One region of the Marinobacter salsuginis genome, then DNA from elsewhere that is predicted to be linked to it. Evidence: predicted binding sites of a transcription regulator. Region 1 holds the regulator's gene; each other region holds the start of a gene.
The links. The regulator sigma-54, encoded in region 1, starts transcription at its own class of promoters, with help from an activator protein. The targets are predictions, from matches to a motif close to ANTGGCATNNANNTTGCTNT.
Positions count from the first base shown of each region.

Region 2: flhA (flagellar biosynthesis protein FlhA) is a predicted target of sigma-54. The motif match lies at 1,720-1,739, and genes of this name have one in related genera.
Region 3: glnK (P-II family nitrogen regulator) is a predicted target of sigma-54. The motif match lies at 3,108-3,127, and genes of this name have one in related genera.
Region 4: flgB (flagellar basal body rod protein FlgB) is a predicted target of sigma-54. The motif match lies at 2,030-2,049, and genes of this name have one in related genera.

Region 1 is NZ_BGZH01000001.1:732,492-738,269, forward strand. Features, by position in the region: gene lptC (LPS export ABC transporter periplasmic protein LptC) at 1-281, shown strand, start outside; gene lptA (lipopolysaccharide transport periplasmic protein LptA) at 265-831, shown strand; gene lptB (LPS export ABC transporter ATP-binding protein) at 809-1,534, shown strand; gene GJU83_RS03355 (RNA polymerase factor sigma-54) at 1,692-3,212, shown strand; gene hpf (ribosome hibernation promoting factor) at 3,313-3,621, shown strand; gene ptsN (PTS IIA-like nitrogen regulatory protein PtsN) at 3,709-4,179, shown strand; gene rapZ (RNase adapter RapZ) at 4,208-5,092, shown strand; gene GJU83_RS03375 (HPr family phosphocarrier protein) at 5,100-5,369, shown strand; gene mgtE (magnesium transporter) at 5,379-5,778, shown strand, end outside.
Region 2 is NZ_BGZH01000001.1:578,450-584,227, reverse strand. Features, by position in the region: gene GJU83_RS02655 (uracil-xanthine permease family protein) at 1-962, opposite strand, end outside; gene upp (uracil phosphoribosyltransferase) at 965-1,603, opposite strand; gene flhA (flagellar biosynthesis protein FlhA) at 1,822-4,002, shown strand; gene flhF (flagellar biosynthesis GTPase FlhF) at 4,063-5,373, shown strand; gene GJU83_RS02635 (MinD/ParA family protein) at 5,441-5,778, shown strand, end outside.
Region 3 is NZ_BGZH01000005.1:84,577-90,354, forward strand. Features, by position in the region: gene speA (biosynthetic arginine decarboxylase) at 1-174, opposite strand, end outside; gene speE (polyamine aminopropyltransferase) at 353-1,234, shown strand; gene GJU83_RS17915 (ammonium transporter AmtB) at 1,302-2,585, opposite strand; gene glnK (P-II family nitrogen regulator) at 2,660-2,998, opposite strand; gene GJU83_RS17925 (accessory factor UbiK family protein) at 3,380-3,634, shown strand; gene GJU83_RS17930 (YifB family Mg chelatase-like AAA ATPase) at 3,698-5,230, shown strand; gene trmB (tRNA (guanosine(46)-N7)-methyltransferase TrmB) at 5,302-5,778, shown strand, end outside.
Region 4 is NZ_BGZH01000003.1:300,811-306,588, reverse strand. Features, by position in the region: gene GJU83_RS15505 (adenylate/guanylate cyclase domain-containing protein) at 1-844, opposite strand, end outside; gene GJU83_RS15500 (Mpo1-like protein) at 846-1,157, opposite strand; gene GJU83_RS15495 (nitroreductase family protein) at 1,325-1,876, shown strand; gene flgB (flagellar basal body rod protein FlgB) at 2,116-2,514, shown strand; gene flgC (flagellar basal body rod protein FlgC) at 2,549-2,998, shown strand; gene GJU83_RS15480 (flagellar hook assembly protein FlgD) at 3,017-3,694, shown strand; gene GJU83_RS15475 (flagellar hook protein FlgE) at 3,722-5,638, shown strand; gene GJU83_RS15470 (flagellar basal-body rod protein FlgF) at 5,715-5,778, shown strand, end outside.

The sequences.
Region 1 (5,778 bases):
GGATTGTTGAAGCCGAGAATGGCAGCCTGCTACAGAACCAGAACCTGGTGTACCTGACGGACAATGTCCGGATTCAGCGCACGATTGGAGAACGGGACGCCACCCTGACAACATCAACCCTGACCCTGGATAACGACCGGGGCATGGTATATACAGATGCACCCGTAGAAATACGCGACGTTACCGGTATTACCCGGGCCACGGGCATGAAAGCGTGGATAGACGAGCGGATTCTGGAACTGAACTCCCAGGTGGAAGGACGCTATGAAACCGGAAACTAACCGATACCGGCGCTTGCTGGTTGCCCTGCTGACAGCCGCGATGATCGGCCCGGCGGCGGCTTTCGACCTTGATTCCGACACCCCCATCAAGGTTACCGCAGACAATGCACGCCTCGATGACGGTCAGGGCATTGCCACCTACACCGGGGATGTAGAACTTGAGCAGGGCACCACTCGGCTGAACGCGGACCGGGTGGTCCTCTATCGCTCCGAGGACGGGCTGAGCCGGATCGAAGCCTCCGGCACCCCGGCCAGATACCGGCAGCCGGCGCGAGAGGGCGAAGGAGAAACCGATGCACGCGCCCTGAACATTACCTGGTCAGCCACCGACAGTCGGCTGACCTTTGAACGGGAAGCAGTCATCGAGCAGAATGGCAACCTGTTCCGTGGCGACGTCATTCATTATGATACCGCCGGCCGGGTAGTGACCGCTGAAGGCGGCGGAGACACGGGCGAAGGCAGCGGCCGGGTAGAGATGGTGATTCAGCCACGCAGCGCCGACAGACGCACTGACAGACAGGAAACCGATGGCAGTTCTGAGAGCCAGTAACCTGGCAAAGAGTTACAAGCAGAAAAAAGTGGTGATCGATGTTTCCCTGGAAATTCGCAGTGGGGAGATAGTGGGGCTGCTTGGCCCCAACGGCGCCGGGAAAACCACCTGCTTCTACATGATCGTCGGGCTGGTCCCTGCCGATCGTGGCCGTATCACCATCGACAGCCGGGATATTACGCCACTGCCGATGCACGGACGCGCCCAGCAAGGCATCGGATACCTGCCCCAGGAAGCCTCGGTGTTCCGTAAATTGTCGGTACGCGACAACATCATGGCGATCCTCGAAACCCGTCGGGGGCTGGGCAAAGCGGATCGAGAGAAAAAACTCGAGGAGTTGTTGGAAGAATTCCACATAACCCATATCCGGGACAGCGTTGGGATGGCCCTATCGGGCGGTGAACGGCGACGGGTGGAAATTGCCCGGGCGCTGGCCATGGAACCGGCCTTCATACTTCTGGATGAGCCCTTCGCCGGTGTCGATCCGATATCCGTAAGCGATATCAAGCACATCATCCGGCATCTGCGTGACAAGGGTATTGGCGTACTGATTACCGATCATAACGTGCGAGAGACCCTGGACATCTGCGAGAACGCCTACATTGTCTCCGGAGGCCACATCATCGCCTCCGGCAATGCCGATGCGATCCTGGCCAACCAGCAAGTCAAGGAAGTCTACCTGGGCGATGAATTCAGGCTGTGACACCGAAAGGCTCATTGTTTTGATGACCTGTAGCAAGTAAACTCGGCAAAGAACTTGCTAGGGTAAAATAAAACGACGGCAAGTAACCGGCATATATAGAATTTTTCACGACTTATGACACAAAGCGCTGATGAGTGACGGATCCTGAACCATGGTTATGAAAGCCTCCTTACAGTTAAAGCTGGGTCAGAGCCTGACCATGACGCCCCAGCTGCAACAGGCGATCCGGCTTCTCCAGCTCTCCACCCTCGACCTCCAACAGGAAATCCAGCAGGCACTGGAATCCAACCCCATGCTGGAGACATCCGAGGACGATGATCAGGCTGACGCAACCTCCGAGAACGACGAGCGCGAGACTAGCGAGAAAGAATCCGCGGCCGAGTCAGCGCCGGAACCTTCGAGCGACTGGGACGAATCAGAGAACGGCCCGGACTGGTCCTCCGAGAACGACATTCCGGACAACATTCCGGACGACCTGCCGGTAGACACCGCTTGGGACGACATCTACCAGTCCGCGCCCGCGCCGGCCGCCCGCAACGACGACGAGAACGATCACGATTTCGAGACCCGCAACTCGCCCACCGAAACACTTCAGGATCACTTGGAATGGCAGCTCAATCTGACCCCGCTGAGTGAACGGGACCAGGCCATTGCCCATGCCCTGATGGACGCTGTGGATGAGCGCGGCTATCTCACCAGCCCTCTGGAAGAAATCCACGCCGGACTGCTGGATGAGAACGAGGAAGACCCTCTGGAACTGGATGAAGTGGAAGCCGTCTTGCACCGCCTCCAGCACTTTGATCCGCCAGGGGTGTTTGCCCGGGATCTGCAGGAATGCCTGCTGATCCAGCTCAACCAGCTACCACCCGAGACGCCCTGGCTGGCCCAGGCGCGACTGGTGATTACCCACTACATCAATCTGCTGGGCAACCGTGACTACGCCCAGTTGCTGCGGCGCAGCCGTCTGAAAGAAGACCAGTTGCGAGAGGTTCTGGCTCTGATCACCGGCCTTAACCCGCGGCCGGGCGACGTGATTGATCGCGCCGAACCCGACTATGTCATTCCGGACGTTATCGTTCGCAAGCACAATGGCCGCTGGCGTGTTGAGCTGAATCCGGAAATTGCCCCGCGCATTCGGGTGAATGCCAGCTATGCTTCACTTATAAGGCGTGCGGACAGCAGTGCCGACAACACCTACCTGCGTGATCAGTTGCAGGAGGCCAAGTGGTTTATCAAGAGCCTGCAGAGCCGCAATGAGACCCTGTTGAAAGTGGCGACCCGTATTGTCGAACACCAGCAGGGATTCCTGGATCACGGCGAAGAAGCCATGAAGCCGCTGATTCTTTCAGACATCGCCCAGGCGGTAGAAATGCATGAATCGACGATTTCACGGGTAACCACCCAAAAATACATGCATACCCCCAGGGGCATTTTCGAATTGAAATATTTCTTCTCCAGCCACGTCAGCACTGACGAGGGCGGTGAATGCTCCTCCACGGCCATCCGGGCGATGATCAAGAAGCTGATTGCTGCGGAAACGCCCAAAAAGCCGTTGAGCGACAGTAAAATTGCAGCCATGCTAGGAGAACAGGGAATCAAGGTTGCGCGACGCACCGTTGCCAAGTACCGGGAGGCCATGCACATTCCGCCGTCCAACGAGCGCAAGCGGCTGGTCTGAATACCCTGGTGCGGGACGCAACACCGTATTCGCCGGCGCACAATGCGCCAGCACCCAGACCGGCTCCCGGGAGCCGGCACGATGACAACAGGAGACGCCTATGCAACTCAATATTTCAGGCCATCACGTAGAACTGACTCCCGCACTGAAAGATTACGTTTCAGAGAAGTTCGAAAAGCTCGAGCGTCACTTCGACCACATCAGTAACTGCCAGGTGACCCTGGAAGTGGAAAAGGTGCGCCAGATTGCGGAAGCCACGTTGCACGTGGTTGGTGGTGAGATTCACGCAAAGGCAGAAAACGAGGACATGTACGCAGCCATCGATGCCCTGATCGATAAACTGGACCGCCAGATCCTCAAGCACAAGGAAAAGAATGTAGACCGGATGCACGGAAACGGCTCTCGCTAACTGGCTGTTTTCATGCAAGTCATCTAATCGAGCTGCGACATGAACAACGTGTCGCAGCCTTTTTTTTAACGGAAACGCAGTCGATCCATGAGCGACACATCCCTGACCATAGACACTATCCTTGTTCCGGAGCTCACCCTCTGCAGGGTACCTGCGTCCAGCAAGAAACGGGCCCTGGAGTTTATTGCCGAGCAAATAAACCACCAGGACAATACGCTCAGCGAGACCCAACTCTTCAACAACCTCATTTCCCGTGAGCGCCTGGGCAGTACCGGCATTGGCCAGGGGATCGCCATTCCCCATTGTCGCCTGGAGGGCCTTGATCACGTGGTGGGCGTGCTGATGACGCTCGAAGAAAGCGTTGAGTTCGATGCCATCGACAATCAGCCGGTGGATCTGATTTTTGCCCTGATCGTCCCGAAAGAGGCAACCAGCGAACACCTGGAGCTGCTCAGCCAACTGGCGGAGAAGTTCAATGAGCGGTCGTTCTGTGATCGCCTCCGGCAATGTGAGGACGCCGGCACGCTGTACCAGCGCATGACCGCCTCAGGCGGCTGATTTTCATTGCAGTGGAGGTGATTTGGTCATGAAGCTGATTATCGTCAGTGGCAGGTCCGGTTCGGGTAAAAGTACCGCGCTTCATGTGCTGGAGGACCTCGGGTTCTACTGCATCGACAATCTTCCCATTGGCTTGCTCTTTCCTCTCACCCGGGAAGCAGCGAGCCAGACCAAGCCCGGCCGGCTCGGCAAGATGGCGGTCAGCATTGATGCGCGCAACCTTTCCGGCGAGCTCGCCAATTTCGAGGAAATTTACCGGCGCCTCCAGGAGACCGGGGTTACCGTTGAAATTATCTTCCTTGATGCCGACGAGCAGTCACTTCTCCAGCGTTTCCACGCCACCCGCAGAAAACACCCGCTGAGTGACGACAAGACCTCCCTCAGGGAAGCCATTACCAGCGAGAAGAAGCTGCTTGAACCACTGTCCAAGCTTTCCGACCTGTATGTGAACACCACCGGTATGTCGATGTACGAACTTCGGGATATGGTGAAGCAGAGAGTTGTGGGCCGGAAGGATCAGGAGCTGGCACTGCTGTTCCAGTCGTTTGGCTTCAAGCACGGAGTACCGCTGGATTCCGACTATGTTTTCGATGTTCGCTGTTTGCCCAACCCTTATTGGGATACCAGTCTGCGGAAGTACGTGGGCACGGATCAGCCGGTTATCGAATTTCTGGAAAAAGAACCGGCGAGCCGGAAGATGATCGACGACCTGAAGGCCTTCCTGGATACCTGGCTGCCTTCTTTCGCAGACAGCAACCGCAGCTATATGACGATTTCCATTGGCTGTACCGGCGGCCAGCACCGTTCAGTGTATGTTTGCGAGCAATTGGGCGACTACTTCCGGCAGCGTTACAGCAATGTGCAGGTACGCCATACCGAACTGCCACACCTTCAGACCCGGGAAGAGATCTGATCGAACCATGATTCGCCGCCCGATTACCATTATCAACAAGCTGGGTTTGCACGCGCGCGCCACGGCCAAACTCGTTAACACGGCATCCAGATTCGACAGCAGTGTGCGGATTAGTGGCAAGGGCCGGGATGTAGACGCAAAAAACATCATGCAGGTGATGATGCTGGCCGCCAGCAAAGGGACCGATGTGGAGCTTATTGCCGATGGTCCGGATGAGGAGCAGGCCATAGAGGCCCTGGCCGAACTGATCAACGATTACTTCGGCGAAGGTGAGTAAAATAAACACATGACCGATATTCTGGAAAAAAGCCAGGCCCGCCAGCGCCTTCGCTCACTGAGCGAGGCCCTGGACAGTGGCGCACTGAAACAGGTTGCCCGCATCCTGAACGGTGGCCTGAGCCCCAGTGATATTGCCCATCTGCTCGAATCCTCTCCGCCCCGCCAGCGTGCCCTGCTCTGGAACCTGGTAGACAAAGAGCTGGAGGGCGAGGTTCTCCAGTATCTCAGCGATGATATCCGGGGTTACTTCCTGAGCCAGTTGAACGCCCAGGAACTGGCCGACATCATCGAGGATTTCGAATCCGACGACCTGGCGGACCTGCTGCAGCAGCTGCCGGATACGGTTATCCAGGAAGTCCTGGAGACCATGGACGAGCAGGACCGGCAACGGGTAGAGGAAGTGCTCT
Region 2 (5,778 bases), 150 kb from region 1:
AACTTGCCAACAAAGGCCAGAACGATGGCTACGCCGGCCGCCCACCACATGACTTTCGGGTTGAAGTTCTTGGTCAGCATGACCGCGCCGGTGACTTCAGAGTAGGTGGTGTTGGGTGGTCCACCGAGCATGGAAGCAGCACTGGTGGCCAGGCCGTCACCCAGGAGGGTGCGGTGGAGGCCCGGCTTTTCCAGATAGTTCTTGCGGGTCACGTTGCCGATGGCCAGCACGTCGCCAATGTGTTCGATGGCCGGGGCGATGGCTACCGGAATCATGAACAGCACGGCGCCCCAGCTGAACTCGGGCGCAACGAAGTTGGGAACGGCAAACCAGGCGGCTTCTTTGATGGGCGTGGTATCCACGATGCCTGCAAACGCGGAGAGGATGTAGCCGGTGATCACGCCAAACATGATGGGAATCAGGCGGAAGATGCCCTTGGCCCAGACCGACATGATGATGGTTACGGCCAGAGAGATCATCGCGATCCAGATGGCGGTGTCGTAGGGGATCAGCTGGTTGGCGCCGTCACCCGTACGGCCGGAGGCCATGTGAACTGCAACCGGTGCCAGGCCGAGACCGATGGTCATGATCACGGGGCCGATGACCACTGGCGGCAGCAGGCGGCGGACAAAGCCGGTGCCCCGCATCCGAACCAGGCCACTCAGGAAGATGTAGAGAATACCTGCGGCCATCAGGCCGCCCAGGGTTTCTTCCATGCCAAACCGGCCCTTGGAAGCGATTACGGGGGCAATAAAGGCGAAGGAGGACGCCAGGAAGATCGGGATCTGCCCGCCGGTCACCACGTGAAAGATCAGGGTGCCCAGGCCGGCGGTGAAGAGGGCCACGTTGGGATCCAGGCCGGTGATCAATGGCATCAGCACCAGGGCACCGAAGGCCACCAGCAGCATTTGTGAGCCGGCAATGGCCTGTTTCCAGACCGGGTCGTTGGTATGATCCTGCATGCTTAAACGTCCTTCTGCTTGGTGCCGAAGATCTTGTCGCCGGCATCGCCGAGACCCGGAAGGATATAACCTTTCTCGTTCAGGCGTTCATCAACGGAGGCTGTGTAGATCGACACGTCCGGATGGGCCTCGAGGACTTTCTTGACGCCCTCGGGCGCGGCTACCAGAACCAGGGCCCTGATCTCGGTGCTGCCGGCTTTCTTGAGCAGGTCGATGGTGGAAATCATGGAGCCGCCGGTAGCGAGCATGGGATCGACGATCATGGCCATTCGCTGATCCAGCTCACCCACCAGTTTTTCCAGGTAGGTGCTGGCCTCGAGTGTTTCCTCGTTGCGGATCTGGCCGACAACACTGACCCGGGCAACAGGAATGAGGCTCAGAACACCGTCGAGCATGCCAAGCCCGGCCCGGAGGATCGGAACGATGGTGACTTTCTTGCCGTGAATCTGTTCCACATTCACTGGGCCGGCCCAGCCTTCGATGGTTTTTTCCTGCAGGTTGAAGTCCTTGGTGGCCTCGTAGGTCAGAAGTGCACCAACTTCCTGTGCCAGCTCCCGGAAATTCTTGGTGCTGATATCCGCACGGCGCATGATGCCGAGCTTGTGGCGGATCAGAGGGTGTTTTACCTCGTGGATTGGCATGGGGTCACCTGTGTGTCTGGTTGGGGTTTTAGCGTCGCAATTAAATGGCGCAAGGATACCGCATCTGGCAAGGCGAGTCAGGCCGCAAATGGCCGGTTCGCGGAAATCCACTAAGGGCTGGTACGGATCTTGCGATAACTCTTCCAAACGACGCCGCCGCGTCAGATTTTCGACCTTTGAAACGCCTGCAGGCACGGCCAATCGGAGAAGTATCCGGCATGGACAGAGCTTTAGTCCTCAATAACGTCAAAACCCTGACGCGGGGAAATCTGGGCATTCCCATCATGCTGATGGGCTTGCTCGGTATGATGATTCTGCCCATGCCGGCGTTTTTGCTGGACGTGTTCTTCACGTTCAACATCACCCTGTCGATTGTCATTCTGCTGGTCTGTGTCTACGCCCTGCGGCCCATGGAGTTTGCCTCTTTCCCCACGGTACTGCTGGTGGCCACGCTGCTGCGTCTGGCCCTGAACGTGGCGTCTACCCGGATCGTTCTGTTGAACGGCCACGAGGGCGGCGACGCGGCCGGTAAGGTGATCGAGTCCTTCGGTGCGGTACTCATCGGAGGCAACTACGCCGTGGGTCTGGTGGTCTTCGCGATTCTTATGATCATCAACTTCCTGGTGGTCACAAAGGGCGCCGGCCGGGTCTCCGAAGTAAGTGCCCGTTTCACCCTGGATGCCATGCCCGGCAAACAGATGGCCATTGATGCGGATCTCAACGCCGGCCTGATCAATCAGGACGAAGCCAAGCATCGCCGGGCCGAGATTGCCCAGGAGGCGGATTTCTATGGTTCCATGGACGGTGCGTCCAAGTTCGTTAAAGGCGATGCCATTGCCGGCTTGCTCATTCTTGCCATTAACATCGTCGGCGGGATCGCCATCGGTATGCTCCAGCATGGCCTGGATTTCGGGCTGGCCATGGAGCGCTATGCGCTATTGACCATTGGTGACGGCCTGGTGGCACAGATTCCCTCGCTGCTGCTGTCCACGTCTGCGGCGATCATGGTAACGCGGGTCACTTCCAGCCAGGACATGGGCGGCCAGATCCTGCAGCAGATGTTCAGTGCGCCGAAGGCACTGTCCATTGCCGCTGGAATCCTGATTATCCTCGGCCTGATTCCCGGCATGCCTCACGTGGCCTTCCTGGGTCTGGGTGCGCTGGCTGGCGGCGCTGCCTGGTATATCTGGAAACACCAGAGGCAGACTGTCGAGGAGGAGGGCGCCTTCCCGGCCAGGGGCGCTGGCGGCGCGGCACCGCGACCGGCGGGTCGTGATCTGCCGCCGGGCGGAGACGCGGGTGGCGATCAGGGTCGTCAGCTGCCGGCACCCGGAGAGACCAAAGAGCTGGGCTGGGACGATGTGTCCACCGTCGATATCGTCGGTCTGGAAGTGGGGTACCGGCTGATTCCGCTGGTCGATAAATCCCAGGGCGGTCAGTTGCTCAGTCGCATCAAGGGCGTTCGCAAAAAACTGTCCCAGGATCTGGGTTTCCTGATGCCTTCGGTTCATATTCGCGACAATCTGGACCTGATGCCCAACGTCTATCGCATCACCCTGATGGGCGTAACCATCGCCGAGGCAGAGATTCACCCGGACCGGGAGCTGGCCATCGACCCCGGCCAGGTATTTGGAAAGGTCGAAGGGATTGAAGGAAAGGATCCGGCGTTCGGTCTGGATGCCTGCTGGATCGAGCCCGATAAGAAAGACCAGGCACAGACCCTTGGCTATACCGTAGTCGATGCCAGTACCGTGGTTGCCACCCATCTGAACCAGGTGTTGCAGAAACACGCCCACGAACTGCTGGGCCACGAAGAGGTCCAGAAGTGGCTGGATCAGCTTGAGAAGATTTCTCCGAAGCTGGCCGAAGAGCTGGTGCCCACCACCGTTTCCATCAGTCTGCTCCTGAAGGTCTTGCAGAACCTGCTGAAGGAGGAAGTGCCGATCCGGGATATGCGGTCCATTGCCGAGGCCATCGTGAATGTTCATCCGAAGAGTCAGGATCCCAAGCTGCTGACCACCGTAGCCCGGCAGTCCCTGCGCCGGATGATTGTCCAGAGCATCTGCGGCAACGAATCGGAGATACCGGTGATCACCCTGGATCCGGACTTGGAACAGTTATTGCTGAAGTCTGTTCAGCAGAGTCAACAATCCGGCGGTCAGGAAGACATTGGCCTGGTTCTGGAGCCGAATATGGTGGAGAAGCTCCAGCGATCGCTTCAGGAGAGCGTCCAGCGCCAGGAGATGCTTGGCAAACCGGCCATTCTGCTGGTGTCCGGGCCACTGCGGCCGGTCCTGGCGAAGTTTGCCAGCTATGGGGTAGAGCGACTGCACGTGCTCTCGTACCAGGAAATTCCGGATAACAAACAGATTACGATCGTGGCGTCCGTTGGCCAGTAACGGCGCGGATGACAGAGCGGACAGGGCCGGCACGGTGTTGCCGGTGGAGGAAGAGGCATCATGAAAGTAAAACGGTTTTTTGCTCAGACCATGGCAGAGGCGCTGAAACAGGTCAGTGAACAGATGGGGCCGGATGCCGTTATTCTTTCCAACCGTCGGGTCGACGGTGGTGTCGAAATCGTGACGGCGCTGGACTATGACGAAAACATGGCGCGCCAGCGCCTGGGCAACCAGGCCGAAGAAGCCACCAACGGATCCCGCCTGGCAGAAATGCAGGCTGACCAGCATCGTCGTCTCGAGGATGAATTGAGCCGATCCCGTGACCGCATCCGTGAAGTCAGGGAAAAGCGTGCCTCCCAGGGAGCCGGCTACTCAGGTCCGTCGTTTGCTGCTGTTCAGGAAACGGTCGGCGGCGATTTCGGTGATAGTGTGGCTGAGCCCCAGGCGCCGAAGGATGTCTATTCTGATGAACTCGCACAGATGCGTGCCGAGATCAGCTCCCTCAGGGATATGATGCAGGGTGGTCGCCCGCAGCCGGACTCTGTGGTTTCGACAAACACGGCTGTTCAGCAAAGGCTGGCCGAGCGCCTGCAGGAATTCGGCCTGGGCAGCGAGCTGGCAGGGTCAATTTCCCGTCGCCATAAGGCAGGGCGACTGGAAGATGGTTGGAAGCAGTCCCTGAAAATGCTGTGCACCGGCGTCCGGACCTCTCGCATGGAGTGGCTTGATGAGGGGGGCGCCTATGCGCTGGTGGGTCCTACCGGTTCCGGCAAGACCACCACGATTGGAAAGCTGGCGGCGCGGTATGTGCTCAAGCATGGCTCCGACTCCCTGGCTCTGGTCACCACCGATCGATACCGGGTGGCGGCGCACGAGCAGTTGTTCGTGTTCGGTCGTATCCTGAATGTGCCGGTTCGGGTGGTGGATGAGACTCACAGCCTGGACGATATTCTGGACGAGCTGTCAGACCGTCACCTGGTTCTGATTGATACTGCCGGGCTGACAAGTTCGGATAAAGGTTATCAGGAACAGCTGGCCGAACTGGCTCGCAGCCATCACAATGTCAAAACGCATCTGGTCGTCTCGGCAACCAGTCAGCCGCGCATCATGAAATCCGTCTGGCATTGCTATAAGATGGCAAATCTTGCGGGCTGTGTGATGACCAAGATCGATGAGGCCCTCACATTGGGTGAGTCCCTCGGTTTTGTCATGGAAACCGGTCTGCCGGTAGCCTACTACACAGACGGGCAGAAGATTCCTGAAGATCTGCACCACGCAGAAGCTGTTCCGCTGGTGCGGCTGGCCGTGGATCGGCTTAAAACACTCCAGCAACAGCAGGCGGTCGCAGAGGGCCTGAAAGAGCACGCCTGAGACCGGACAGATTGACAGCAGGCGTCGGAAACGCACCGGCGAAACGTGGCAAGAGACAAAAAACAGTATGAGCAGAGCACATCCGGTACAGGTGATTGCAGTTTCCGGCGGTAAAGGTGGAGTCGGCAAGAGTAACGTGTCGGTCAACCTCGGAATTGCCCTGGCGCAGAAAGGCCGGAGAGTGGTGCTGCTCGACGCCGATCTTGGGCTCGCCAACATCGACGTATTGCTGGGCATCACCGCCAACCGTAACCTTCAGGATGTTCTGGCAGGCGACTGTGACCTCAAGGACGTTCTGGTAAATGGTCCCGGCGGCATAAAGATCGTTCCTGCCTCCTCAGGTACCCAGCGGATGACCCAGCTCAGTCCCATGGAGCATGCCGGGCTCATTAATGCGTTCAGCGA
Region 3 (5,778 bases), on a different contig from region 1:
AACGCCGGAGTCGGTGAGAGCCCGGGTCAACTCCGGCAGGTTGATTCGGGCGTCGCTGTGGCCGCGATCCGGGCGGATCAATACCTCGCCCTGATCATTGACACCGATATAGCCATCGCTCCAGTGGGCAATGTTGTAGACCTTGTGGGCCGGGGTGGCGCTGGCTTCGTTCATGCTTGCTATCCTGTCAGGAAACACTGGCCGCCATTGTATGGATTCCCACTCCGGGCTAAAAGCACCCGGTGTGGAAAAAACCTGGCCATTCACCGCGATTATCGCTTTAGCTCACGAGGGGGCACCCCTACAATACGCCCTTTCAATTCAGCCCATGGCCCACAGCGGGAGGCAAGACATGACAGCACTCAACGACGGCTGGTTTACTGAGGTATTCCAGGACCAGGGGACGGCGTTTTCCCTGCAGGTGAAAAGGAAGCTTCATGAGGAGCAGACACCGTTCCAGAAACTGGAAATCTACGAGACCGAGACCTTCGGTAACCTGATGGTTCTGGATGGCTGCGTGATGCTGACCACCCGCGATAATTTCCTGTACCACGAGATGATGACCCATCCGGCCCTGTTCACTCATCGGGATCCCAGAAAGGTGGTCATTGTCGGCGGCGGTGACTGCGGCACCCTGAAAGAGGTGCTCAAACATCCGGGCGTCGAAGAAGCCTGGCAGGTGGAAATCGACGAGCGTGTCACCCGTATGTCAGAGAAGTATTTCCCGGAGCTGTGCGAAGCGAACAGTGATCCGCGCGCCAATTTCTTCTTCGGGGATGGCATCCAGTGGATGCGGGACATTGAGCCGAACAGTGTCGACCTGATCATCATCGACAGCACCGATCCGGTCGGTCCCGCCGAAGGCCTGTTTGCCCTGGATTTCTACCGGGATGCCATGCTGGCGCTGCGTGAAGGTGGCATCATTGTCCAGCAGAGCGAATCACCGCTCTTGCACACCGACAACATCATCAAAGGCATTCACGAGGACATGCGCAAGGCCGGATTCGAGCACGTGCAGACCTTGCCATTCCCGCAGCCGGTCTATCCGACCGGCTGGTGGAGTTGCACCATGGCCAGCAAGGAGAACCCGGTCAAATACTTCCGTGAGGAAGATGCCAACAATCGGCCATTCGTCACCCGCTATTACAATGCCGGCGTGCATCGGGGTGCGTTGGCAATGCCTCAGTTCATGGTGGACGCACTGGAAGATGAGGTTCGACCGGAAGAAGGCTGAGTAAGGTCTGCAAAGAAAAAAAGGGGCGCCAGATGGCGCCCCTTTTTTTCGTGCTTTGTGTCAGGGCTTACTGCTTGCCGCTGACAAACTCCGGATAGGCTTCCATACCGCACTCGGACAGATCCACACCTTCGTACTCGTCTTCTTCGCTGACCCGAATGCCCATGACGGCTTTCAGGATGCTCCAGACGATCAGGCTGGTAACGAATACCCAGACGAAGATGGTGAGCATGCCGACCAGCTGACCCATGAAGGTAGCGTCTGCGTCGGACAGGAGAACCGCGAAGATACCCCAGATACCAACCACGCCGTGCACAGAGATGGCACCGACCGGGTCGTCAATGCGCAGCTTGTCCATGGTCACGATGGAGAACACAACCAGGGTGCCACCGATGGCGCCAATGATGGTGGCGAGCAGGGGAGACGGGTCCGCCGGCTCGGCAGTGATGGCAACCAGACCAGCCAGGGCGCCGTTCAGGGCCATGGTCAGGTCAGCCTTGCCGAACATCAGGCGAGCTACGATCAGGGCAGCAATCAGGCCACCGGCTGCAGCCGCGTTGGTGTTCAGGAACACGTTGGCAACTTCGTTGGCAACACCGATACCACCCAGCTTCAGGGTAGAGCCACCGTTGAACCCGAACCAGCCCATCCACAGGATGAAGGTACCAAGCGTTGCCAGGGGCAGGTTGGCACCCGGGAAGGCGCGGATCTCGCCTTTGGCGCCGTACTTGCCTTTACGGGCGCCGAGGAGGATAACGCCAGCCAGGGCTGCAGCTGCGCCGGCCATGTGAACGATACCGGAACCGGCGTAGTCGCTGTAGCTCAGCTCGTACATGCCGAATACCGCGTCGCCGTTCCAGGTCCAGGAACCCTGCATCGGGTAGATGAAACCACACATAACAACCGCGAAAGCAAGGAAAGCCCAGAGCTTCATGCGCTCGGCCACGGCACCGGAAACGATGGACATGGCGGTCGCAACGAAGACAACCTGGAAGAAGAAGTCGGAAGCGCCACTGTACTCACCCATGTCGCTGAAACCAGCTTCGGTAGAGGCTGCAATGACACCGGCAATGGCTGCGTCGTCCATCTCGGCCACAGTTGTGACGCCGCTCAGGAAGATGCCACCGTCGTACATGATGTCGTAGCCGACAATCAGGTACATGGTACAGGCGACCGCAAACAGGGCCACGTTTTTGGTCAGGATTTCGGTGGTGTTCTTGGCACGCACCAGGCCAGCTTCCAGCATGGCAAAGCCGGCGGCCATCCACATGACCAGGGCACCGCAAATCAGGAAGTAAAAGGTATCCAGCGCATACTGGAGTTCAAAAATGTGATTTAGATTGCTTTCCATATGAAGCCCTCCGCACGAGGCTTTTCAGGTTATAAAAATTTTTTGCGTTGGCTGTTCGAATTATCAGAGCTGGTTCAGACCGCTTCTTCGCCGGTTTCGCCAGTCCGGATCCGGATGGCTTGAGCCAGTTCAGTCACAAAGATCTTGCCGTCGCCGATCTTGCCGGTGTTGGCTGCCTTGGTGATGGACTCGATGACCTGGTCCAGCAGGTTGTCGCCAATGGCAACTTCCACCTTCACTTTGGGCAGGAAGTCCACTACATATTCCGCGCCACGATAGAGTTCTGTATGGCCTTTTTGCCGACCGAAGCCTTTGACTTCAGTGACGGTTACGCCTTGTACGCCAATCTCGGATAGTGCCTCACGGACATCATCCAACTTGAAAGGCTTGATGATCGCTGTCACAAGTTTCATTGCTTTCTCCTTGGTAAAGCCGTCCCAACAGTGAGGGCCCGTCGGCCGATTGTTGAGTTCGGGATGCTGCCACCTCGCACACCAATTGTGCGGATTGCGTACGAGAGCTTTAGCATCGGGTATGCCAACGCAAAAAATTACAATAAAAACAATTATATATGATATCCGCGTACCAGAATGGCGCAAAGTTGTGCACCAAAATAGAGCGGGTAGCTGACCAGTGAGCCAAATTGGAGCGGGCTCTCTGGCCGGGCAGCCCCCATTATAGGGTCCGCAACCTACAGTATGGCAGGGGCTGCGATGTGATACACTCCCGCAGACCGGCAACAGGCCCTGTCTTTTAGTCGAAGCCGGACATTTCAGTGATTCGTGAGGTGATGTGTGAAAGGTCCACAGGATATTTTTGCTCAGCTGCAGGGCCAGTTTGGCCAGTTCGTACCCGACATGGCCCGCGCTGCACGGGAAGATTTTGAAACCCAGGCCCGGGCGACTGTGATGGCTGTACTGTCCCGCCTTGAGCTGGTGACACGAGAGGAATTCGATGCCCAGCAGGCCGTCTTGCTGAAGACCCGTGAAAAGGTGGACGCGCTCGAGAAGCGGGTGGCCGAACTGGAAAATTCCCTGCCAAAACAGTAAACCACGGACACGCCCGGCAGGACGCCGGGCCAGCAGTTCCGCTCATTACCATGGAAGGTTGTCATGCTTGCTATCGTTCATTCCCGCGCCTCAATTGGCGTGTCAGCGCCGGCCGTTACCGTCGAGGTCCATCTTTCCGGCGGTCTGCCGGCGCTATCGATCGTGGGCCTGCCGGAAACCGGTGTCCGAGAAAGCAAGGAGCGCGTTCGGAGCGCTCTCCTGAACGCCGGCTTCGAGTTTCCTGCCCGCAGAATCACCATTAATCTTGCGCCTGCCGATCTTCCCAAGGAGGGAGGTCGGTTCGATTTGCCCATCGCTCTGGGCATTCTGGCAGCCTCGGGACAGATCCCGGTGGAGAGTCTTTCCGATTGCGAATTTCTGGGCGAATTGTCCCTTGATGGTGCATTGAGGCCGCTCAAGGGTGTATTGCCGGCTGTGCTGGCGGCCCGGCAAGATCAGCGGAGTTTGCTCGTTCCGCATGGCAATGCCGAGGAGGCGGCCCTGGCCAGCCAGGGTGACGTTCTGGCGGCCGGCCACCTGCTGGCGGTGTGCGAGCATTTGAGTGGCCGCGCCCGCCTGGTGCCAGTGCCGCGATCCTCGCTGGAACAGGCGCCGGCCACTCAGGGTGAGGTGCCGGATCTGTCGGATGTGCGTGGCCAGCGGGTACCCCGAAGGGCTCTGGAGGTCGCTGCGGCTGGCAACCACAACCTGTTGTTCTTCGGTCCACCGGGAACCGGCAAGAGTATGCTCGCCAGTCGGTTGCCCGGCATTCTTCCGGGGCTGGAGGATGCAGCGGCCATGGAAGTGGCCAGCGTCCATTCGGTGGCCGGGCTTCCGATTCGTTCCGGGGGCTGGCGGGAGCCGCCGTTCCGATCGCCTCACCACACCGCATCGGCCGTCGCTCTGGTGGGCGGTGGAAGCAGCCCGAGGCCCGGTGAAATCTCCCTCGCGCATCGGGGCGTACTGTTTCTCGACGAGTTGCCAGAATTCGAGCGTCGAGTGCTCGAGGTGTTGCGGGAACCGATGGAAACCGGCGAGATTTCGATCAGTCGCGCGGCGCGGCAGGTGAATTTTCCGGCCCGTTTTCAGGTGGTGGGTGCAATGAATCCTTGTCCCTGTGGCTATAGCGGTCATCCCACCATTGAGTGTCAGTGTACGCCACAACAGGTCGCGCGGTACCGGTCGAAAATCTCCGGGCCGCTCCTGGACAGGTTCGATCTCCACGTTGAAGTGCCTGTGCAGGGTGGGGACATACTGATGCGGCAGGGTGGCGATGGCGAAACCAGCGCCACCGTTCGGGAGCGTGTGTTGGCTGCGAGGGCCCGGCAAGCAGAGCGGGGTTGCCTGAATGCCGCACTGTCCGGGCGTGATCTGCAGTCCGCATGCCGACTTGATGGCACCGGTGAACGACTGCTCACCGGTGCGATGGAAAAGCTGGGCCTCTCTGCCCGGGCGTTGCACCGCATATTGCGGGTTGCCAGAACGCTTGCGGATCTGGAGGGCTGTGAAGAGCTAGGCCAGAGCCATCTGGTTGAAGCGCTGGGTTACCGGCAACTGGACCGACAACAGGGCCGCAACTCGGTGGTATCCGCCTGAGCGACGACACTCTGGTAAACTGTTGGCAAATACCGTTAAACAGACCCGCTGCCTGCGGTTAAGGATTGCAGATGACAGACCAGAAAGAACCGCAAGATCCCAAAGATTCCGCCGATTCCCCGGTCACGACCCGTCGCGGTGTGCGTAGCTTCGTTCTGCGGCAGGGCCGCATGACGGAAGGCCAGAAAAAGGCGTTTGAACGGAGTTGGCCGAAGTACGGCCTGACCCGCGAGAACGGAATGATCGACCCTCGTGAGGTTTTTGGCCGAGACAACATGCTTAACCTGGAAATCGGTTTTGGCATGGGACGGTCCCTGGCAGAGATGGCCGAAGCGGCTCCCGAGCAGGATTTTATCGGGGTTGAAGTTCATCAGCCCGGTGTCGGCGCATTGCTCAAGGAGATCGAGGATCGGGGCCTTGAAAATGTCCGGATATACAGTATCGATGCCAACGATGTCATTGATCTTTGCCTGCCGGACGCCTGTCTTGATCGCGTGATGGTGTTCTTCCCGGACCCCTGGCACAAGAAAAAGCATCACAAGCGTCGA
Region 4 (5,778 bases), on a different contig from region 1:
TCAGGGCCACTTCCGACATTTCGTTAAAGTAGTGATTCAGTAGCTCCGTCAGGGCTTCAGGCTCCATTTCCTCGGACAGCTCGGTGAAGCCCTTGATGTCAGAGAAGAACACCGCCAGCTTTTTCCGCTGGGTTTCCAGTCGCACATCCCGCTCGCCCGTAAAGATGGACTGCCAAACCTGAGGCGAAAGGTATTTGGAAAGCTTGTGTGAGAGCGCGATGGACTGCTCGCGCTGATTCTGGATCTGCGTCTTTGCCAGCATGAGCGCGCGTGCCTGCTGGTGCGAGTAGTAGGCTGTGACACAGATATAAAGCCCGGTTGAGAGAATAGACACAATGCTGGTGAGCAGAGGCGAGTGCGGACCATCCGCTGGCCCAAGGATAGCGACAGAACCAGCAATGGCTGCGGCCATGAAGACGGCGCCCATAAGCCACTGGCGGATGCCGCCGACAATCAGGCAGCTGAACATCAACATCAGCGCGACCGCCAGGGAGGGAATGACGATCAGCCCGATGCAGCCGATAAACGCGCCGCCAACAACGCAATCGAAAATCAGCATCTTCTGTCGAATGCGTGGGGAATTCCTGAGGAACGTCCGACGGGTCAGGGCGTGGGCTATGTGGGGCCAGGTCAGCGCGCCGGCCACCAGCCAAAGCAGCCAATGGGCAAACACACCTTGCAGAACACCGGTTACGATAATGGCGGCGGTTGAGGTATAGGCGAGGATCCGACCGTTGTAATCGGGCATTGGCGGAATGGCAATCGGGTTGCCCGATGCCTCAGACGCCAGGGATCTGCCTGCGGAGCTGCTGGCATTGCGCAAGTCTGCCGGAGCGCTCATCATTTCAGAAACGGATCCTGCCAATTAGCATGTCACGGAACATGACCCAGTCGCCCATCAGGCTGTACAGTGGGTACTTGAAAGTAGCGGGTCGGTTTTTCTCAAACTTGAAATGGCCTACCCAGGCAAAGCCATAGCCAATAACGGGCAGAGCCAGAAGCCACAAGAGCTTGCCTGATGTCAGGGCCCACAGGGCCACGATCAGAACCAGCAGGCTGCCGACGAAGTGCAGACGGCGACAGGTCACGTCGCTGTGTTCTTCAAGGTAGTAAGGATAGAATTCGGAAAAGCTGTTGAAGGTTTGCTGGTTGCTCATTGTGTTGCCACTCATCATTGTACGACCGCGTCATTTATAATTGTTGGCAGACCTGACTACGACCAAAGGTTAACAGCATTACGTACAAGCCACAATTCACAGCCGGGAATTATGGTCGTACCGAATTTTTGAAATCCATCAGAATAGCGACCAGACAGCGAGCAGATATGACAGCAGTTACCGATTTCCTTCTTAGCCGTTCGTCAGAGCCCAGGCTGGAGTCGCCTGCACCGGACCCGGCAACCCTTGACCGTGCGTTCGCCTGCGCCGCTCGCGCTCCTGACCACGCGCTGCTGAGACCCTGGCGTTACCTGGTTATAGAGGGCGAAGGTCTTGAGGCGCTGGGCGAACTGTTTGCCGCCACCTGCGCCAATAACAGCGACGAGAAAGAGATCGAGAAGCTCAGGCGTGCACCTCTCAGGGCGCCAATGGTGATCGTGGGTATCGCATCGCCCAGAACGCATCCCAAAGTACCTGAAGTCGAGCAGTTGATGTCCGCCGCAGCCGGCATGAGTTTTATCGAGCTTGCCTTGCAGGATGCCGGTTACGGAGTGATGTGGAGAACGGGCGGTGTTGCCTACCATTCCTCGGTTCACGCCGGACTGGGGCTGGAAGAGCATGAGCAGATCGTCGGGTTCCTCTACACCGGAACAGTCTCCGCCTCCAAGCCGGCGGTTCCCAGGCCGGCGGTTGATGAATTTGTGCGTCACTGGCCCTGATACCCTGCCCGTATTCCCCCGGTCCTCGCCGGGGGAAGCAGCTTGCCGCTTTTTCCTGTCCGCTCCTTGTGCACTTTTCCCTGACAATTGTTTTGCCACTGGCCAGGGCCCGCCAATGCTGACTTTCCTGACAAATTTACGCCTCATCTGAATTCTGGCATCCAGCTTGCTTCAGTCCCGTCAAAGAGCACAGCCGGCAAAAGCAGCTCGGCATACCAGTGCAGTTTTCGGGAGGCAACATGGCAATTACGTTTGATTCGGCTCTGGGCATTCATCAACACGCGGTTGAAGCGCGTGTAAAACGCGCCGAAGTTTTGGCAAACAACCTGGCGAACGCCGACACCCCGGGTTTCAAGGCGCGGGATCTGGATTTCCAGGCAATGATGCAGAAGGCTCAGGAGCAGGTCAGCGGATTCCAGATGGCCAAAACCCATGACGCGCATATGGATACCTCGCCATCGGCCTCGGAGAGCGATTTGATGTATCGGGTTCCCCATCAGCCGTCGGTTGACGGCAATACGGTAGACGCCCAGCAGGAGCAGACCCGTTTCATGCGCAACGCCATGGATTTCCAGGCCAGTTTCCAGTTTTTGAACAGCAAGTTCAGCGGTTTGACCAAGGCCCTCAAGGGCGAATAAGCCGAAGTCACAGGATTAGCGAAGGAGAATTCTCATGTCACTGGGCAGCATTTTTGACATCGCCGGTTCCGGCATGACCGCGCAATCACTGCGGCTGAACACAACCGCGTCGAACATCGCCAATGCGGAGACCGCAAGTTCCAGCACGGGCGAAACCTATCGGGCCCGAAAGCCGGTTTTCGCGGCCATTCAGCAGTCCATGATGAACCCCGGGCAGGGCGGTTTTCCGATGGCTGCCGATGAGGGGCCAGGCGCGGGTGTAAGAGTTGAGGGTATTGTTGAGAGCGATGCTGAACTGCAGATGCGTTACGAGCCCCATCACCCGGCGGCCAATGAAGACGGATATGTCTATTACCCCAACGTGAATGTGGTCGAAGAGATGGCGGACATGATGTCGTCGTCCAGAAGTTTCCAGATGAATGTGGATGTCATGAACACTGCCAAGTCCATGATGCAGCGCATTCTGACTCTTGGTCAGCAGTAACAGGGTGAGGAGCACAACATGACTGCAGTGAATGCAACAGACGCGTCGGATGTTCTGAGCCAGTACCAGCTGAAGCAGCAGAATGGCGGCCAGGGCACCAGCGAGCTGGGCCGGAATGAGTTTATGGAACTGATGCTGGCGCAGCTGAAAAACCAGAACCCGTTGGAGCCCCAGGACAACGGTGAATTCATCTCCCAGCTGGCGCAGTTCAGTTCGCTGGAGGAGATGCAGAATCTCTCCGGTACGGTTGAGGATGTGGTAGGGCAGTTCCGATCCACTCAGGCGCTCCAGGCGTCGGCCATGGTGGGCAAAACCGTGCTGGCCCCCTCCCAGATCGGGATCCTGGGTGCCGAAGGTGAAATTACCGGGACCATTGAAGTGCCCGCTTCCACGGGCGGCCTGCGCCTGTCCATCGAGGGACAGAACGGTGAGCGGGTACGTCAGATCGATATGGGCAGTAGCCAGGCAGGTGTTGTGTCCTTCCGCTGGGATGGTCAGGACGGCAACGGCAATCCCTTGCCGCCGGGCCCCTACCGAATTGTGGCAGAAGCTTCCTATCCCGATGGGCCGCAGCAGCTGGGCACCATGGTGAGTGCCAATGTGGATAGCGTATCCCTGGGCCAGGGCGGCTCGATAACACTGAATCTTGCGGGCATGGGCTCTATTGCCCTGTCTGATGTGAAACAAATTAACTGAGACCGGTGAGACACCAAGGGGTGAACCATGGCATTTAATACAGGTTTGAGCGGCCTTCGTGCGGCATCGGTGGATCTGGACGTCACCGGCAACAACATTGCGAACGCCAGCACCGTTGGCTTCAAGGGCAGTAAGGCCCAGTTCGGCGATCTTTACGCCAGTGGCTTTCTGAGCGCGGGCACCAACCCGATCGGTGACGGTGTTCGGGTCCAGGACGTTAAGCAGTCTTTCGGCCAGGGCAATATCAGCTTCACGGACAACGGTCTGGATATGGCGATTGCCGGCGATGGTTTCTTTATCCTGAATAACGGCGGTGAAATTCGTTATTCCCGTGCAGGGCAGTTCGGCATTGATAAGGACGGCTTTGTAACGAACAACCAGAATATGCGGGTGCAGGGATACACCGCCGATGAAGACGGTAACCTTTCCGGTATTCGAGGCGATCTGCAGATTGAAACTGACAACCTGGCGCCACGCCGGACCACCAACCTCGTTTCAGATCTGAACCTGGACTCGCGGGAACCCGTGCTTGAAACCCGGGTTCGGGACATCGGGCCAATCGCCGCAACGGATCTGCAGGGTGAGAGTTTTGATGTGCTCTACAACGATGGCACGCCGGACTTCAACGTAACCATCGGGGCTACAGCAACAGCCCGAGAGGCGGCCGCCGCAATTAACGATGCGCCTGGCCTCAGCGCGTCTGCCACCACGACCGTGACGTTTGATGGTGCCAATCAACTTGATGACACTTACATCTCCAACGCGGGCCCGGGTAATTTTGCATTCAGTCTGAGCATCAATGGCTCTCCGCTTGCCCTGGATACCAGCAACATCACATCGCTGCAGGATCTCGTCGACTCTATTAATAATTCTTCTGAGACCGCTATTTCAGCTTCGATGGTGGATGACGGTTCAGGCAGCAACAACGTGCTGCGGGTGATTCATAACCAGGGCGAGACGCTGAGCTTTTCCTTCGATGACGACGGCGATCTCAGTAACGGGGGTGAAACCTCCGATACGGTTCTCGGTGACGTGAATGCGACGGCGGACAGAGTTGTTTCCGGCATTGATGATGCCTCCAATGGCGATTTTGAGACGGCATTTAATAGCTCTCCAATCCGGATAACCAATGAGTTCAACCCTCTGGATCAGCGGACCTACAACCACGCCACCTCCACCACCATCTACGACAGCCTGGGCAACTCCCACGAGTTCACCCAGTTCTTCGTAAAGGAGCCTTCTCCGGGCAGTGGTGTCGGTGTAAGTGAGTGGTCGGTTTACCTGCAGATTGATGGGGAAATGGTCGCTGGCACAGACACTACGCCCTACACGGCCCGTTTTGATCAGAACGGAAACCTGCAATCAATTGATGGTGACCCGGCCGGCGAGATCGTGGTCACCGATTGGGTTCCAAAGGACGAGAACGGCCAGCCAAATGGGGCAGATGGTCCTCCTGCGGACCCAACCTCGGTGGTGACTCCGATTCCGGAACCGCCTACATCTTCCGCATTTGTATTGAACCTTGCTGACACTACTCAGTATGGGGCGGCATTCGGTGTAAACGATCAGCAGCAGAACGGTTACACAACGGGCCGTCTCTCAGGCCTGGACGTATCGGATCAGGGTGTTCTCTTCGCCCGATATACCAATGGCCAGTCACAGGCTCTCGGTCAGGTTGCTTTGGCTTCCTTCAATAACACAAACGGACTGTCGCCTGTGGGGGATACGTCCTGGGTCGAAACCTTCGAATCGGGCCAGCCAATCATCGGCGCCCCGGATACAGGGACTCTGGGCTCTATTAAAGCCAGCTCAGTGGAAGAATCCAACGTGGATCTCTCGGCCGAACTGGTCAACCTGATCATCGCCCAGCGAAACTATCAGGCCAACGCCAAGACCATCGAAACCTCCGATGCGGTCACCCAGACCATCATCAACCTCCGTTAATATCGCGATCTAGCGAACATGGCATGACTCCTGCAGGAAGACTGGAAACAGTCAAAATTCCGGCAGGAGTTTTCCCATGGACAAAGCCCTCTACATCGGTATGTCTGGCGCCAAGCAGAATATGCTGGCCCAGCAGGCCC